DNA from 2 places in the Aedoeadaptatus ivorii genome. Region 2 is predicted to be linked to the other one. Evidence: riboswitches for the same ligand, from Rfam matches in the RefSeq annotation. Region 2 holds a riboswitch; the other holds the start of a gene.
What was found. Region 2 has a riboswitch for FMN ahead of QO008_RS06335 (ECF transporter S component). Riboswitches for the same ligand answer to the same signal wherever they lie in the genome.
Positions count from the first base shown of each region.

Region 1: it holds a riboswitch for FMN, as region 2 does, so the genes downstream of both, ribD (bifunctional diaminohydroxyphosphoribosylaminopyrimidine deaminase/5-amino-6-(5-phosphoribosylamino)uracil reductase RibD) here and QO008_RS06335 (ECF transporter S component) in region 2, are expected to answer to the same signal.

Region 1 is NZ_JAUSWF010000010.1:13,353-20,833, forward strand. It holds gene rplM (50S ribosomal protein L13) at 1-428, shown strand, start outside; gene rpsI (30S ribosomal protein S9) at 445-834, shown strand; gene QO008_RS07415 (hypothetical protein) at 952-1,815, opposite strand; gene QO008_RS07420 (RNA polymerase sigma factor) at 1,802-2,353, opposite strand; gene QO008_RS07425 (GIY-YIG nuclease family protein) at 2,426-3,301, opposite strand; FMN riboswitch at 3,401-3,515, shown strand; gene ribD (bifunctional diaminohydroxyphosphoribosylaminopyrimidine deaminase/5-amino-6-(5-phosphoribosylamino)uracil reductase RibD) at 3,590-4,675, shown strand; gene QO008_RS07435 (riboflavin synthase) at 4,657-5,295, shown strand; gene QO008_RS07440 (bifunctional 3,4-dihydroxy-2-butanone-4-phosphate synthase/GTP cyclohydrolase II) at 5,305-6,534, shown strand; gene ribH (6,7-dimethyl-8-ribityllumazine synthase) at 6,531-6,992, shown strand; gene QO008_RS07450 (ACT domain-containing protein) at 7,189-7,458, shown strand; gene QO008_RS07455 (PFL family protein) at 7,472-7,481, shown strand, end outside.
Region 2 is NZ_JAUSWF010000008.1:40,651-48,131, reverse strand. It holds gene QO008_RS06370 (UDP-N-acetylmuramoyl-tripeptide--D-alanyl-D-alanine ligase) at 1-15, opposite strand, end outside; gene QO008_RS06365 (alpha/beta fold hydrolase) at 18-788, opposite strand; gene QO008_RS06360 (GntR family transcriptional regulator) at 962-1,618, shown strand; gene QO008_RS06355 (GNAT family N-acetyltransferase) at 1,657-2,868, shown strand; gene QO008_RS06350 (dihydrofolate reductase) at 2,865-3,332, shown strand; gene QO008_RS06345 (rhodanese-like domain-containing protein) at 3,384-3,917, opposite strand; gene QO008_RS06340 (ECF transporter S component) at 4,131-4,640, shown strand; gene QO008_RS06335 (ECF transporter S component) at 4,690-5,307, opposite strand; FMN riboswitch at 5,374-5,487, opposite strand; gene QO008_RS06330 (L,D-transpeptidase family protein) at 5,565-6,947, opposite strand; gene QO008_RS06325 (IclR family transcriptional regulator) at 7,089-7,481, shown strand, end outside.

The DNA.
Region 1 (7,481 bases), on a different contig from region 2:
TGAAGACAACTATGGCGAAAGCCAATGAAGTAGATAGAAAATGGTATGTCATCGACGCCGAAGGCAAGGTCCTCGGTCGTCTGGCAACCGAAATCGCTAACATCCTTCGCGGCAAGAACAAGCCCATCTATACCCCGCACGTGGACACGGGAGATTTCGTAATCGTCATCAATGCGGAAAAGATTAAGATGACGGGCAACAAATGGAACGACAAGGTATACGACTACCACACCGGTTATCCGGGCGGACGTCGTGAAGTCGCTTACAGCGAAATCCGCGAAAAGCACCCCGAGCGCGTGATCGAATACGCGGTGAAGGGCATGCTTCCCAAGAGCCGCTTGGGCCGCTCCATGTTCCGCAAACTGAAGGTCTATGCGGGCAACGAGCATCCCCACGCAGCACAACAGCCGGAAGCATACGAAGTATAAGGGAAGGGTGATTTAGATGGCAGAACAATACAGAGCAACAGGTAGAAGAAAGACGTCCGTAGCCCAAGTGCGTCTCCTTTCCGGTAGCGGAAAGTTCATCGTCAACGGTCGCGACATCCAAGATTTCTTCGGATTCGAAACCTTGCGCATCGTCGCAAAATCTCCCCTGGAGATCACCGAAACCGAAGGCAACTATGATGTCATCGTCCGCGTAAAAGGCGGCGGCTATACGGGACAAGCCGGTGCCATTCGTCAAGGCATTGCAAGAGCGTTGGTCGAAGCGGACGGCGAATTGCGCCCCATCCTCAAAAAAGCGGGCTTCTTGACCCGTGACCCGAGAATGAAGGAACGTAAAAAATACGGCTTCAAAAAAGCGAGAAAGTCTCCCCAATTCTCCAAGCGTTAAGATTACAAAAAACCCGCATACATCGCGTATGCGGGTTTTGTTATGCCGAAAAACAGCGCCCCCGAAACGGTATAGAGCCGGTACGGGGGCGTTTTTTTGCTGTGCAAATCGATTTGGCTACTCGAGGGGCCGAAGGTCCCGGTATATGGCGAGGAGCTCGCCCTTGTCGGCGTCTTTTGCCGTCACACCCAAGAGAATGCCGTCTCGTTCGGCGTAGAGGCTCGATCCCTGCACAATCACTCGAATGCCGTCGATGATGTGGGTTTCGATGGGTTCCTCGCCGCCGATTTCATAGCCGGCGCCGGGGATGTCGCGGCGCTGGTCGATATAGATCTCCTTGCCGTCTTTCGTCTTATAGTGAAAGGCGACGTAGTCGGTTTTTGTATCGTCTGTCGCGTATACGTCGGCATACTCATAGGGGTAGCGCTCTGATAAGACCAGGGGCGTAAAAGTCAGTCGATCGGCCACGGAAGGGATCGGTTCATAGACGCTGAAGTCGATGTCGTCGGTCTCTTCTTCTAAGACGAATGTCGCCTGGCCGGTTGCATCGTCGAACTCGATGTGTTCGATCTCTTTTCCCTCTCGGGTAAAGAGCGGTTCCATTTTATCGAGGACCGTCGCATCGGTAATTTCGCGGCCGTCTCGGTCGTAGAGCTTACCCTTTAAGGTTTCGGGCAGGGTTCTCTTCGACAGATGCGCGTTCGCCTTTTCCTCGTGGACGACGATACGGTTCGTGGGCGTTGCCACCTGCCGTATCGTCTCAACGATGCTTTCTCCGAAGCCCGTAAAGGGTAAGGTAAAGACCAAGAGCGCGGCGGCGGCCGCAATGGCGGGTGTTGTGCGGCGCCGCGCCCGGTTTCTTATGCGGCGGCGTACCGCTTCTTTGTCCCGTGCATCGGGCACATAGAGGGTTTTTAATTGCGCGGTCCACTCTTCTTCCGCCCGAAAATTCGAAGACTGCAAATCTTTAGGATTCTTCATAATATGCCTCCATCTCGCGTTGAATTTTTTTCAAAAGTCGGTGCAGTAGGACGCCCACATGGTTCGGCGTCAGCGCCATCAACGCCGCAATGTCCGCGTTGGAAAGCTCTGCGCCGAATTTATAGCTCAGGAGCAGTTGATCCCGCTCGCTTTGGCGTCGAATGATCTTTCGCAAATGCTCGTGTTCTTCCGCTCGCTCGATCCGATCTTCCACCCGTTCCTCGGACGGGAGAATGTGGATCAGATTTTCCAGCGGCAGCCACTTTCTGCGAGCCTGTCTTCGATAGTAGTCGTTTAGGGTGTTTCTCGCGATGGAAAAAATCCAAACCTCAAAGCGGCCTTTTGCCGCATCGTATGCGGAGAAATTCGTATATACTTTTTGAAAGATATCTGCGGTTACATCCCGCACCGATTCTCTATCCGCCAAGCGGTAGGCGACGAATCGAAAGATCCGATCGAAATACGCTTCGTAGATCTCCTCGAAATTCGCCGCCTCCTCCCAAGCGGAAACGGAATCGATTCTTTCCGTTCTTTCCAATAGGCTCACCTCCTTGGCGCCGTATCTTTCATAGAGTAAATACGCAGGTAGGGCTAAAATATTACAAAGAAATCAAAAAAAGTTTCCGCGCGTATCGCAATCCCCGTATTGCACGTAATGGGAAAAGAGAATGCGGCGGTGGTCTTCGGTGGCCGTATCGCGATAGGGATAGGCTTGCAGCGCGCCTTCTTCATAGCCGACATGGGTGAGGACGCCTTGTTTTACCACAAAGTGCCGGTTTCCCGCCGGCGTCGGTTCGCAGAGGACATGTGTATCCGAAAGAAAGGCGTCGTAGAGGAAGAGATTGCGGCCGAGGCGGCTCGCCTGGCGATGCATCACCTCCAGCGTCTCGGCCCGCTCGAAGTACAGTGCCGCGACGGATTTCTTCTGGAGCGTTCGGATCGCATCGAGAAAGGCGGAAAACGCCGCTTCGTCGGAAAAGATCGCCGCAAGCCGCGCCTCGGTCTGCGCCGCCTCCGCCGCCGTAAGCCGGAGGGGCAGGGGATGATAGGCGAGGGGGTCGTCGAAGGGAAAGAGATGGCGAAGAGACAAAAAGAATTCCCGTAGAAAGGATTCTTTTTGCACCGGGCCAAATCCGCCGGGGGCGAGGCGATACAATAAGGGCGCTCTTCGATCCGGCACAAAGCGAACGGCGCGTATCTCGCGCTTTAACATACGGTTATAGGGCGGTTGAAGGCGCTTGATCTCGCGTTCTTCGGCGAGCATGGCCTCGAGATGAGAGGGGGTGTATTCGATGCCCACGGCGTCGATCCGCGCCACCATGTGGCGGATCTTGGGGGCGTGATGGGATCCTCCGAAATATTGGCGCACGCGATGTCTCAGTTGCTTGCTTTTTCCCACATAGAGGAGCGCGCCGCGGTCGTACATTTTGTAAATGCCCGGCCTGGGCTCGATACGGGAAAGTTCCGATAATTGCAATAGTTCCATACCGTTATCCTACGCCGATAGACAGAGATACACAAGGGGGTTTACAAGAAAGGGAGTCCGTGGTATATTATTGAAAGGAAAACATTTCCTAACTGCATAGAAGTTCTTCAGGGCGAGGCGCAATTCCTCACCGGTGGTCATAGTCCACGACTCGAAAGATTGAATCGGTGTAATTCCGATACCGACGGTATAGTCCGGATGGGAGAAGAATCATAGGCAATACTTGTATTGCCCTGAATTTGCGTACCATCCGGAGCCCCGTGCTCCGGATTTTTTATGGGAGGCAATATGGACGAACGTTTTATACAGAGAACCCTGGCGCTTGCGGCGAAGGGAAGGGGACATACAAAGACCAATCCCATGGTTGGCGCGGTCCTGGTACGGGACGGGCGGATTCTCGCAGAGGGCTATCACCGCGCCTACGGGGCGGACCACGCCGAAGTGGACTGCCTACGGCGAGCCAAGGAAGATCCCGCCGGCGCCACGCTCTATGTGAATCTGGAGCCCTGTTCGCACCACGGCAAGACGCCCCCTTGTGTCGACGCCATTGTGCGGGCAAAGATCGCCCGGGTCGTCGTGGGGATGGAGGATCCGAACCCGAAGGTGGCGGGTGGCGGCATCGCCCGGCTCCGCCAAAGCGGCGTCGAGGTAACCACGGGCGTACTGGAAGCGGAATGTGCGCATCTAAACCGCGCCTTTATTACGGGCATTACAAAACATAGGCCCTACATACTCGCCAAGTACGCCGCCACCGTCGACGGGAGAATCGCCACCCGAAGCGGCGAGAGCCAATGGATCACCGGCGAAGCGGCCCGCAAAGACGGCCACCGGCTTCGCGGCGAAGTCGATGGAATTCTCGTGGGAACCCGCACGGCGCTCTTAGACGACCCGCGTCTTACCAACCGAAGCGGCGAAGGCAAACAGCCCGTCCGCATCGTCTTGGACCGAATGGGACGACTGGACGCGGGGGCAAAGCTCTTCGACGGCGAGATCGAAACGGTGGTCTACACCGCCCGCATGGACCGAAAAAAGGCGGATCGCCTTGCCGAGCAGGGCGTCGCGGTGGTCTTTACTGAAGAGCGCGACGGCGTACTCGATACCGCTTCGTTTCTCGAAGATCTCTACGACCGGGGCGTCGGTACCCTCTTGGTCGAAGGAGGCGGGACGCTCCACGGCAGCATGATCAAAGGCGATTTCGTCGACGAATTCGTCCTCTATCTCGCCCCGACCTTACTGGGCGGCGGCAGAGAGGCCGTACGCGGCGAGGGCGTCGAGTTTTTGAAGGACCGCAGAGAATATGTCTTTACGGAAGTGGAGCGCTGCGGTTCGGACCTCAAGATACGCGGGGTGAGAGCTTGTTTACAGGAATCGTAGAAGAAGTCGGAACGGTTGCGCATATGCGCCGCCGGGGCGAGAAGATCGAGATCGAAGTCGCCTGCAAAACCGTCCTCGAAGACGTGGCGATCGGCGATTCGATCTGCACCGACGGCGTATGCCTCACCGTCACCGCCTTTTCGGAGGACCGCTTTCGGGCGGATATGATGACCGTGACGGCACAAAAATCGGGTCTGGACCGATTGGCACCAGGCGCCTCTGTAAATCTGGAGCGGGCGCTCCTTCCCACTACGCGCATGGGCGGGCATATTTTGCAGGGCCATGTGGATACGGTGGGCACCGTCGCGGGAATCTCGCCCCACGAAGGCGGCTATCTCCTCTCGGTGAAAGTCGATCGCGACTGGTTTCCCTATTTTGTCGCCCAGGGCTCGGTGGGGTTAAACGGCGTCAGCCTGACCGTCGCCCGCACCGACGCCGATGGGTTTACGGTATCGTTGATTCCCGAGACCCTCAGAGAGACCAATCTGGGCACATTGGAGCGGGGTTCTCCGATCACGGTGGAATTCGACATCGTCGGCAAGTATATTTTAAGAGCAAAAGAATGTCATACAAAGGGCGGGGGGATCGATATGGATTTTCTTCGCAGAAACGGATTTTAGGAGGATCGTATGTGGAGCACAGTTGAAGAAGCAGTCCGCGCACTGCAAGCGGGAAAGATGATTTTTGTATTGGATTCCGAGGACCGGGAAAACGAGGGGGATATGATCGTCGCCGCCGAGACCTGTACGACGGAACAGTTAAACTTTATGGCGACCCATGCCCGCGGACTGATTTGTATGCCCATGAGCAAAAAAGAGGCGGACCGTTTGAAGCTCGCCCCCATGGTCTATCAGAATACGGACAATCACGAGACCGCATTTACCGTATCCATCGACCACGTCGAGACCGGAAGCGGCATTAGCGCCGTAGAGCGCGCCATGACCGCGAGAAAGGCGGCGGATCCCGAAGCGGCGCCCACAGATTTTCGCCGCCCGGGGCATATGTTCCCCTTAATCGCAAAGCCCGGCGGGGTGCTGGAGCGCGAAGGCCATACCGAAGGTACGGTGGATCTCTTGCGCTTGGCGGGGCTTACCGAAATCGGACTCTGCTGTGAAATTATGGAAGACGACGGCGAAATGATGCGAAGAGACCGCATTCGGGAGATGGCGAAAGAAGCGGGCGCGCCGCTGATCCATATCGAACAGCTCAAGGAATACCGCAAGACCCACGACCCGCTGGTAGAATGCGTCGCCAAGGCGGATATGCCGACCAAACACGGCCATTTTACCGCCTACGGCTACCGCAACCGCCTAAACGGCGAGCACCACGTGGCGCTCGTTAAAGGCGAGATCTCGGAGGACGAAGAGATCTTATGCCGCGTGCACTCCGAATGCCTTACGGGCGACGCCTTCGGCTCCTTGCGCTGCGACTGCGGCGATCAGCTCGCCAAGGCGATGGAGCGGGTTTCGGAAGAAGGCCGCGGCGTCGTGCTCTATATGCGCCAGGAAGGCCGAGGGATCGGTTTGTTGAACAAACTCAAGGCCTACGCCCTTCAGGATCAGGGGATGGACACCATTGAGGCGAATCTCGCCCTGGGCTTTCCGGAAGACGCGCGGGAATACTATATCGGCGCGCAAATCCTTCGGGATCTCGGCGTCCGAAAGATCCGCCTGCTCACCAACAATCCCGATAAGGTCTACCACTTGAACCAATACGGCATGGAAATCGTAAAGCGCGAACCCATCGAGATCCATTCCCAGGCGTGCGACCACTTCTATTTGGAGACCAAGGCGAAAAAGATGCACCATTACTTGGACGAATTTAACACCGGCGAGACATCCGAGGAGGCCATGCGATGATTACGATTGAAGGAAAATTGACGGGACGGGGCAAAAAATTCGCCATCGTCGTCAGCCGTTTTAACGATTTTATTACCGGAAAGCTCCTCGACGGGGCGCTGGACTGCCTGATCCGCCACGAGGTCGAAGACGACGACATTACCCTGATCCGCGTGCCTGGGGCCTTTGAGATCCCCCTCGCCGCTCAACGCCTCGCAGAAAAGGGCGAATACGACGGCATCTTGTGTTTGGGCGCGGTGATCCGCGGCGCCACCACCCACTACGACTATGTCTGCAACGAAGTCTCCAAGGGCATCGCCAAGGTATCCTTAGACAGCGGTGTTCCCGTGGGCTTCGGGGTCGTCACCACCGAAAACATCGAGCAGGCCATCGAGCGGGCCGGCACTAAGAGCGGCAACAAGGGATACGATACGGCCATGAGCGTATTGGAAATGGTCGATTTGTTCGACCGCATTTGATTGGCGGAATTTGAAAAATATGTAATAATAGGGGAGAAAGACGAAGGTCTTTCTCCTTTTTTTTGTATTTTCAGAAAGAAAAGACGAAGGATGCACGCATTTCTTCAAAATAAGATCAAGTTTGTAATCTATACATTAAGAGTGCCAAGTTTATTTAAACTCTATGTTATAATATTGGAAGTGAGGAGGGGTTATTATGAAAGCAGTTGTCAGCGTCTTGGGACGCGATCAGATCGGCATTGTCTATCGCGTCACCGAGCAATTGCAAAAACACAAATTCAATATTTTGGACATCAGTCAAACCATTGTCGACGGCTATTTTACGATGATTCTCGTCGTGGAACACGCCGACGAAAATTTTGCCTTAGAAGAAGTCGTAGAAGAGTATCAGTCCCTCGGCGAAGAGTTGGGCTTGGATATCCGCCTGCAACACGAAGCGCTTTTTAGCAGAATGCACCGCATTTAGGGAGGGGATTTTCTTGGATCGTT
Region 2 (7,481 bases):
TTGTAAGATTTCCATTTTTACTCCTTAAAAAATGCGTCGAGTACGGCACAGAATTGGCCGTACGCATCTAAGTAACTGTAATGGCCCCCCGGCAAGACCACAAGTCCCGCTTCGGGAATCTTCTCTTCGAAGACGCGCGCCATATACAGGGGCGTGGCGTCGTCGTCTTCGCCCCAGATCAAAAGCGTCGGGGCCGAAATCGCGGGAAAGAACGATTCGGTGGATTCGTTCACCACCTTGACAAAGACCTTGCGCATAATCCCTTGGGCGGCCTGATAGTCGTCGGATCCGAATTTGCGGTAAAACTTCTCGAGCACCGTCTCCCGATCCTGCCAAAAAAAGAGCTTCTCATAGAGAAAACGCAACAGCTTAAAACTGTATACCTTGTAGTAATAGGAAGCCTTGCGCTTGGGTAGGACCCCCGAGGCATCGATCAACACCAGCTTGTCCACCCGCTCGGGGCGGGTGGCGGCGAATTCGGTCAGGGTCTTTCCGCCGAAGGAGTGTCCGATACAATGCGCCCGCGCAATGCCATAGTGCGCAAAAATCGCCTCCAAAAGCGCGGCGTATTCCGCGCCGCCGATCACCGAATCGGGCTCGTCGCTTACGCCGTGGCCGTAGCTGTCGTAGGCGATGACCCGGAATTTGTCCTTTAGACAGTTGACGATCGGCATCACCGACTCGACATTCGCCCCCCAGCCGTGTAGGACGATCGCAAATTCGTCTCCCTCTTTTGTATCGTATACCGCAATATTCTTCCCTGCGATGCGTATATGCTCTTTCTCCATGTACTCCTCCTCGAATCCTCATTATACCATAGCAACGCCCCTCGAGAACCTCCGATCCCGTTTTCCGAGGTCGCCTCTCTTTCGAAAACGCGTCTCGGTAGAAAATGTAGACATTGTTTTTTTCGAATGATATGATTGTATTCAATGTATCCGGCAAGGAGGAGGCTGAAAAAATGGAATTTTTATCCTTAAAAGATCACGTGTATAACTTTATTGCGGAGCAAATCCGCCTGGGCAAACTCAATTCCAACGAGAAGGTGAACGAGCAGGACATCTGCCAGCAATTAAATATCTCTCGGACGCCCGTTCGCGAAGCACTAATTCAGTTGGCGGCGGACGGGTTTTTGGACTCGGCGCCCCGTCGCGGCTTTCGGGTGAAGCCCTTGACCAAAAAAGAAGGCGAGGACATTTACCGCATCCTCGCTCCCCTCGATGCGCTGGCGGCGGAGCTTTCCATGAACCGCTTGAGCGAAGAGGACTTAAAGACCATGGACGATCTGGTGGAATTGATGAATTTTCACATCGACCGTTTTCAATTCGATGAGTACTTTGTCCTGCAGGAGCGCTTCCACGATACCTATATCGCAAAGACCGACAACGAGACCTTGATCCACACCATCGACCGCCTGCAGCGCCGGTTTATCCGCCAGGGTCACGGACTCGGCGAAAACACCGAATTGCAAAAGCTCCTGCACGATACCAATGAGCAACACGCCCATATTACCGAACTCTTTCGGGAAAAAAAGACCGAGGAATTAAAGGACTTCCTCGAAAACACCCACTGGACCTACCACTATACGGAAGTGGGCCGCACCGCCACCGACGACTGATATAGGACGCCTGCGGGCACAGAAGACGGGAGGACATCATGACGATTTATGTAAAAACCGTCCCCTACGGGACGCACGCATATGGGGAAGCCGCAGAACTCAGAGATCACATTCTCTACCGGCCCCGCGGTCTGAGACTGGATGCGGCGAGAAAAAGCCTCGATCGGGACCGCACCCTCTACGGCCTCTATAACGAAGAGGCGCTGATCGGCATCGCCGTTACAGAAGCGGATGCGGACGCGCTTTGCATTCATGAAGTGCTCATACAAGAAAACCACCGCAGAGAGGGGCTCGGTACCGCGCTTCTTTCTACGATCGAGCGACTCGAGGCGCCGGGCACGCGGATCACCGCTTCCGCACCGCTTTCTCTGCGCCCCTTCTTCAAGGCGGCGGGCTACCTTCCCGAAAACAAGCACCGCAGCGAAGACGACCTGCTGCAGATCGAGTTTTCGAAGGTCGCCGCAAAGAACACCCGCGGCGCCGCGCCCTTCTATGATCCCCGCCAGGAAAAGCCCCTGCTCTATATCACCACAAAGACCCGGGGCTTTTCCCTCTTACCCGTCCTCCGCAACCGCTTCCCCAAGGAGCACCTCTTCGTGCTCGATTTGCCCGAAGTGGATGCCATGTGGCTTTCCGTGGCCGAACGCGCCGGTGTCGAGGCGACGAAGTATGCGATGCTCGCCCCCGAGCTCGCCGGCGATCGCCGCTTCTACGGCATTCGCGACCTGGATCTGCCGAAAGCGGCGGCCCGGGCGGCGGACCGCACAAGTCGCAACAAGCGAGTATTGCTCCTCGGAACCGAAGAGGAACTCAAGGGCCGCGCCTATGAGGCGGCGTTCGAAGCACAAAACCCTTCCCTCTCGAGCGTACAAATGCTCCTTCCCACCGAGGGCATCTGCCCCGATGAAAGTCCCGATGCCGCTTTTTACGAGACCCTCACCGTACACGCCGAAGCCTTACAAGAAGAGGAGTTCGACGCCGTCGTCATCGTCGATTCCCTGCTCTCCACGCGCGCCGATGCCATTCGGACTTTTCTCGCCCGCAAACTGGAACGCACGCTTTTCGCGGTCGATGTCTTTGATCTGATGGCGGAGGCGCTGCGGCTCGATCTGATCGCGAACAACCGCATTCGCCACGCAGGGGATGTGGGCGAACTCAGAATCTTTACCGAGACGCCCGACCGGGCCAGAAAAGAATTGCGACGCTACCACCCCGCCGAGCGTTCCGCGCCCATCGAGACGCTGCGATGATCCTTCTTCTCCTCGCCGACAAAGACGGCGCCATCGCAAAGGACGGCAAGCAGATCCTCTTTATCCCCGAAGACCTGGCGCGCTTCAAGGCGCGCACCGCCGGCGGCGTGCTCGTTATGGGCCGAAAGACCTTCGAAAACACCGGCGCCCTCTCCGGCAGAATCAGCCTGGTAATGAGCCGTAGCGCGGGCGTAGAAAGCGACGAGGTGCACTATTTTTCGAGCGAATCGGAGCTCGATGCACATCTCGCCGCCTATGCGGACCGCCCCGTCTTTCTGGTCGGCGGAGCCGCCACCGTACGGCGCCTCTACGATCGCATCGAAGAAGCCTATATCACCCGCGTCGACAGACACACCGGCGGCGAGGTCAAAATGCCCGATCTCGCGGCCGACTTCGTACTGTCGAGTGCGACGCTCATCGCAGAGGGCGCGATCGAGGAACACTGGGTACGCAAAGATCGATAAAAAGAAAAGGATCGAAGAGAAATTCTCTTCGATCCTTTTTTACATCCGCGATCAGTCGCTTTCTACCGGATATTCGGCATCCAACCAAGCGCCGATTCCGCCCGGTTGGCGGAGCACATTGGTGAATCCTTCTTCTTTGGCGATCATGGCGCCTACGTGGGAACGCTCACAGTCTACAAAGCCGCAGTAGAGCACGATGGTCTTTGCTTTGTCGGTGCCCAGCGCTTGGATAAAGGCTTCCTTTTGCTCGGGGGTCACCTCTTCCATCTTGACCGGCAACTCGGCGTTTACCGCGCCGGGGATGCGGTTTTTCTTAAAGGATTTTTCCGGCATGGTATCGACGATAACCATGTCTTCCTTGGCGTCGATCTTGCCCTTTAAGTCTTCGGTAGAGATCAATTCGTATTGGCCTTCTTCGACCGCCTTTACCAACTTCATGGAAGCGGATTCGATGGTCACTTCGTTTCCGTCTCTTGCGGAACCGGGACGATCGGCAGCGGCCCCTTCCTTTGCGCCGCCGGCGCTACAACCCGCCAAGAGGGCGAAGGACAGCACGGCAACGGCGATCAGTTTTAAATGTTTCATATTTGTACCTCCTTATATAATTATAGCAATGCGAAAATCGTTTCGCAAAACAATTTTTCTCGTTTCCCCGCCCCTTCTATTTTTCCCTCTATGTTCGCATTTCCATAAATCTGATAAAAAATAGTTGTTTTTGAAAAAGTTTTCACAAAAGGAAACAAAGTCTTGTTTCTTTTGCGATACCGTGTATACTAATACGTGTAATGGAGGTGTAAAGTGAAAAAGTATGACGTGCGCGAGCTGGTTTTTACCGCACTGTTTATCGCATTGGTATACATATTTACCTGGCTCGTGAAAATCCAACTGCCCTTCGCACCCGACGGAGGGTTGATCCACTTGGGGAATGTCCCCTTCTTCTTGGCCTGCCTCTTCTTCGGAAGACGGGTCGGCATGCTCGCCGGCGCCTTGGGCATGGGCCTGTTCGACGTAACCAGCGGCTGGGTGGCATGGGCGCCGATGACGGTGATCTCGGCTCTGATTATGGGCTATATCTTGGGCGGCCTCTACGAAGAGGAGTTCAAGATCAACCGCTATGCCGTCGCCATGGTGCTCTTGGCTATCGTCAAGGTGCTGACCTATTATATCGGCGAATCGATTATGTTTAAGTCGCTTTTGGTGCCCTTGGCATCCATTCCCGGCAATCTGATCCAAATCGGCGTCTCCGCCGTCATCGTCGCCGTACTGATTCCGCCCATGACGCGGGTTATGAAAAACATCCGCCGATAGGCATAAAAAAACCGGTTCCCGAAGGAGCCGGCCTTTTTTTGTGTCTTTTTTATTTTCTCTTGCCGCCGAGAAAGGGCGACACGCGTTTATACAGAAGCAGCGTTACGATAGAGACCACGCAGCCCTTCACGAGATTAAAGGGGATGATGCAGTAAACCATCAAGTCCCACAGGCTGTGTACCTTGCTCGTAACGGCGCGGCCCATTTCGAGGATCGCCTCCATGGGCATGATCTTCGCATAGAGCGGGAATACCACAAAGTAGTTGCTCAAGGTGGCGAGGGCGGTCATACCCACGACGCCCGCCAACAGGCCCGCCACCGCGCCTTTATAGGTGTTGTGCCGACGATAAAATGCCGCCGAGGTGCCGACGAATACGGCGCCCACGATAAAGTTCGACAGCTCGCCCACCCCGCCGGTGGCGGTGCCGCGCACGAAGACGGCGAGTACACATTTGATCAGCTCGATGGTGATTCCCACCACCGGGCCCATGGCAAAGCCGCCGATCAACGCCGGGACATCCGACAGGTCGATCTTGATAAAAGGCGGCGCGATAAAGGCCAGCGGAAACTCTACATACATCAATAAAAACGCCACCACGGCGAGCATCGAGAGCTTGGTGAGGTTTTTCGTGGAATAAACGGACTTTCCTCGTTGAATTTGGTTCATAGATCCTCCCTAAACTAAGGGCATAAAAAAATGCCCGCAGTCTCCCGGGCTTGAACACATGAAAAAAGACATCTTCTTTCATCCGGACTATACCGTCGGTATCGGAATTGCACCGATTCAGTCAAAAGACGAGTGGACTTTACCACCGGTGAGGAATTGCACCTCGCCCTGAAGATTATTTCTATCTGTATTATACCACGTCGATCGCATTTGTAAACCGGCATGACAAAAAAATAACGCCCCGCAAGGGGCGCAATTTATATGGCGTGTTTTGCGGAATTGTATACGATCACGGGCATGCCCTTAAAGGCGTTCTTGTAGAAAGTGCCTGCGATCTTCGGCGGGGTGTTGACACAGCCGTGGCTGCCGCCGCCGCGATAGATATTGCCGCCGTAGCTGCCGCGCCAACTGGAATCGTGAATCCCGCAACCGGTCCAGTCGAAGGGCATCCAGTAGTTTACCCAGCTCCTCCAGGTATCGCCGGTGAGATAGCGGCCGGTTTCTTTCATCCAGACTTCCTGTACGCCGGTGGGCGTGCTGTTTCCGTCTAGGGGGTCGCCCGTCACCACGGGGGTGTCGACCACCAGCTCACCGTTGTTGTAGAGCCACATGTGTTGCCGGGCGATGTCGATTTCGATATACGAATTGCCCACATCGTCTACATTTCGGTGGAGCGCCTTACGCTTATAGACGGGCGTGAGTTCCTTGGTCGTCTTTTCCTTTAAGGCGGCGAGGAGTTCCTCGCGCGTCTTTTCGCGGTCGGTCTGCCAGCCGTAAATGCCGCCCTTAATGCGCATGGTCGCCCCGCCCGTCGCGGTAAAGTCGCGGGTAGAGCAGAAGGTGTCGTATTTGTCGGCGAGCATATCCACATAGGCCTTCACCTTTTCCTCGCTGGGGGAAAGACTGCCGTCGGGATTGGAGCCGTAGAGGGCGATTAAGGGTTCTCCCGCCAATTCCTCGGTGCGATCCGAAAAATTATAGCTAAGGGTAAAGCCCTCGATCTCGTTTAGGCTCTTGACGTGATTTTCCATGGCGGATCTGTTTTCCGCCGGCTTGGCCTGCACATAGAGCTTCTTTTCGTCGAGGTCCAGATCCTCCTCTTGGCTGTGGAAGGCAGCGAGGACCGACTGTTTGAGTTTCGGCCCGTCGACGCGGGTGCCTTCTACGGCATCGGCGATGACATAGCCCGTGCCCGCCTTGTAGGAGATCTTTTCGGGTTCGGGATCGGTGATGTCCGAATCGGCGATCACATGGAGCGCGGCGAGGATAGATTCGAGCTTACTGTCGTCGTATTCGACCTTGGTCTCGATGGCATGGTCTTTTTTGACAAAGCTCAATACCGGCCACGCCCAGGGGTTGGCGTCGATATTCGAGACATTTTCTAAGGTTTCTTTGTAGCCGAAGTCCTTGGCGGAAATCTCGTCTTTTTTTCCGTCTTTGCCGCGAATTTGAAGCGCGTAGTCGGACCAGGAAGACGCAAACTCCTGCGGCAATTTGTTTTTGGAACGCATAGAAATCTCCGCTCCGTTGATAAAGGTATTGGGCATATACACCTGCGAAAACGCGGCCACACCCAAGGCATACAGGAGCAGAAGCACGCCGGCGATCACGGCGAAGATCTTCCCTATTGTTCTCGTCATGATTACTCCCTTTCTAAACTTACTGACTTGGGTATTAGTCTACCAATAAAGTTCACGACTGACAAGATCATAATACCTCTTCCCACAAAGAATATTTCGGTATATCCTATAGGTAAAGTAAAGTATGAAATGAGGAGAAATATGGAAAAAAATCACAGAACGATTCAATCATTGGCCCGCGCCTTTTCAATCCTGGATTGCTTCGACTCCGTCCACCCTCGTTTGAGCCTGACGGAGATATCAAAAATCGTAAAATTGAATGTCAATACCACCCGCGGCCTCGTCAATACCCTGATGCACTACCACTATCTGAGCCGCGACGAAGAAGAAAATGTATACTACTTAGGCCTCGCGTTTATCCCCAAGGCGAATTTGGTGGAAGAGCACTACTTTTACCATATGAAAAATAAAATCTTCCCCGTTCTCCGCACCTGGGCCAACCGCTTCGGTTTGAGCGCGCGGCTGAATATGGTCGACGACGGCCAGTTGTTAACGGTGTTCACCGAAGTCCCCGACGCCTCCCGCTACCTCTTA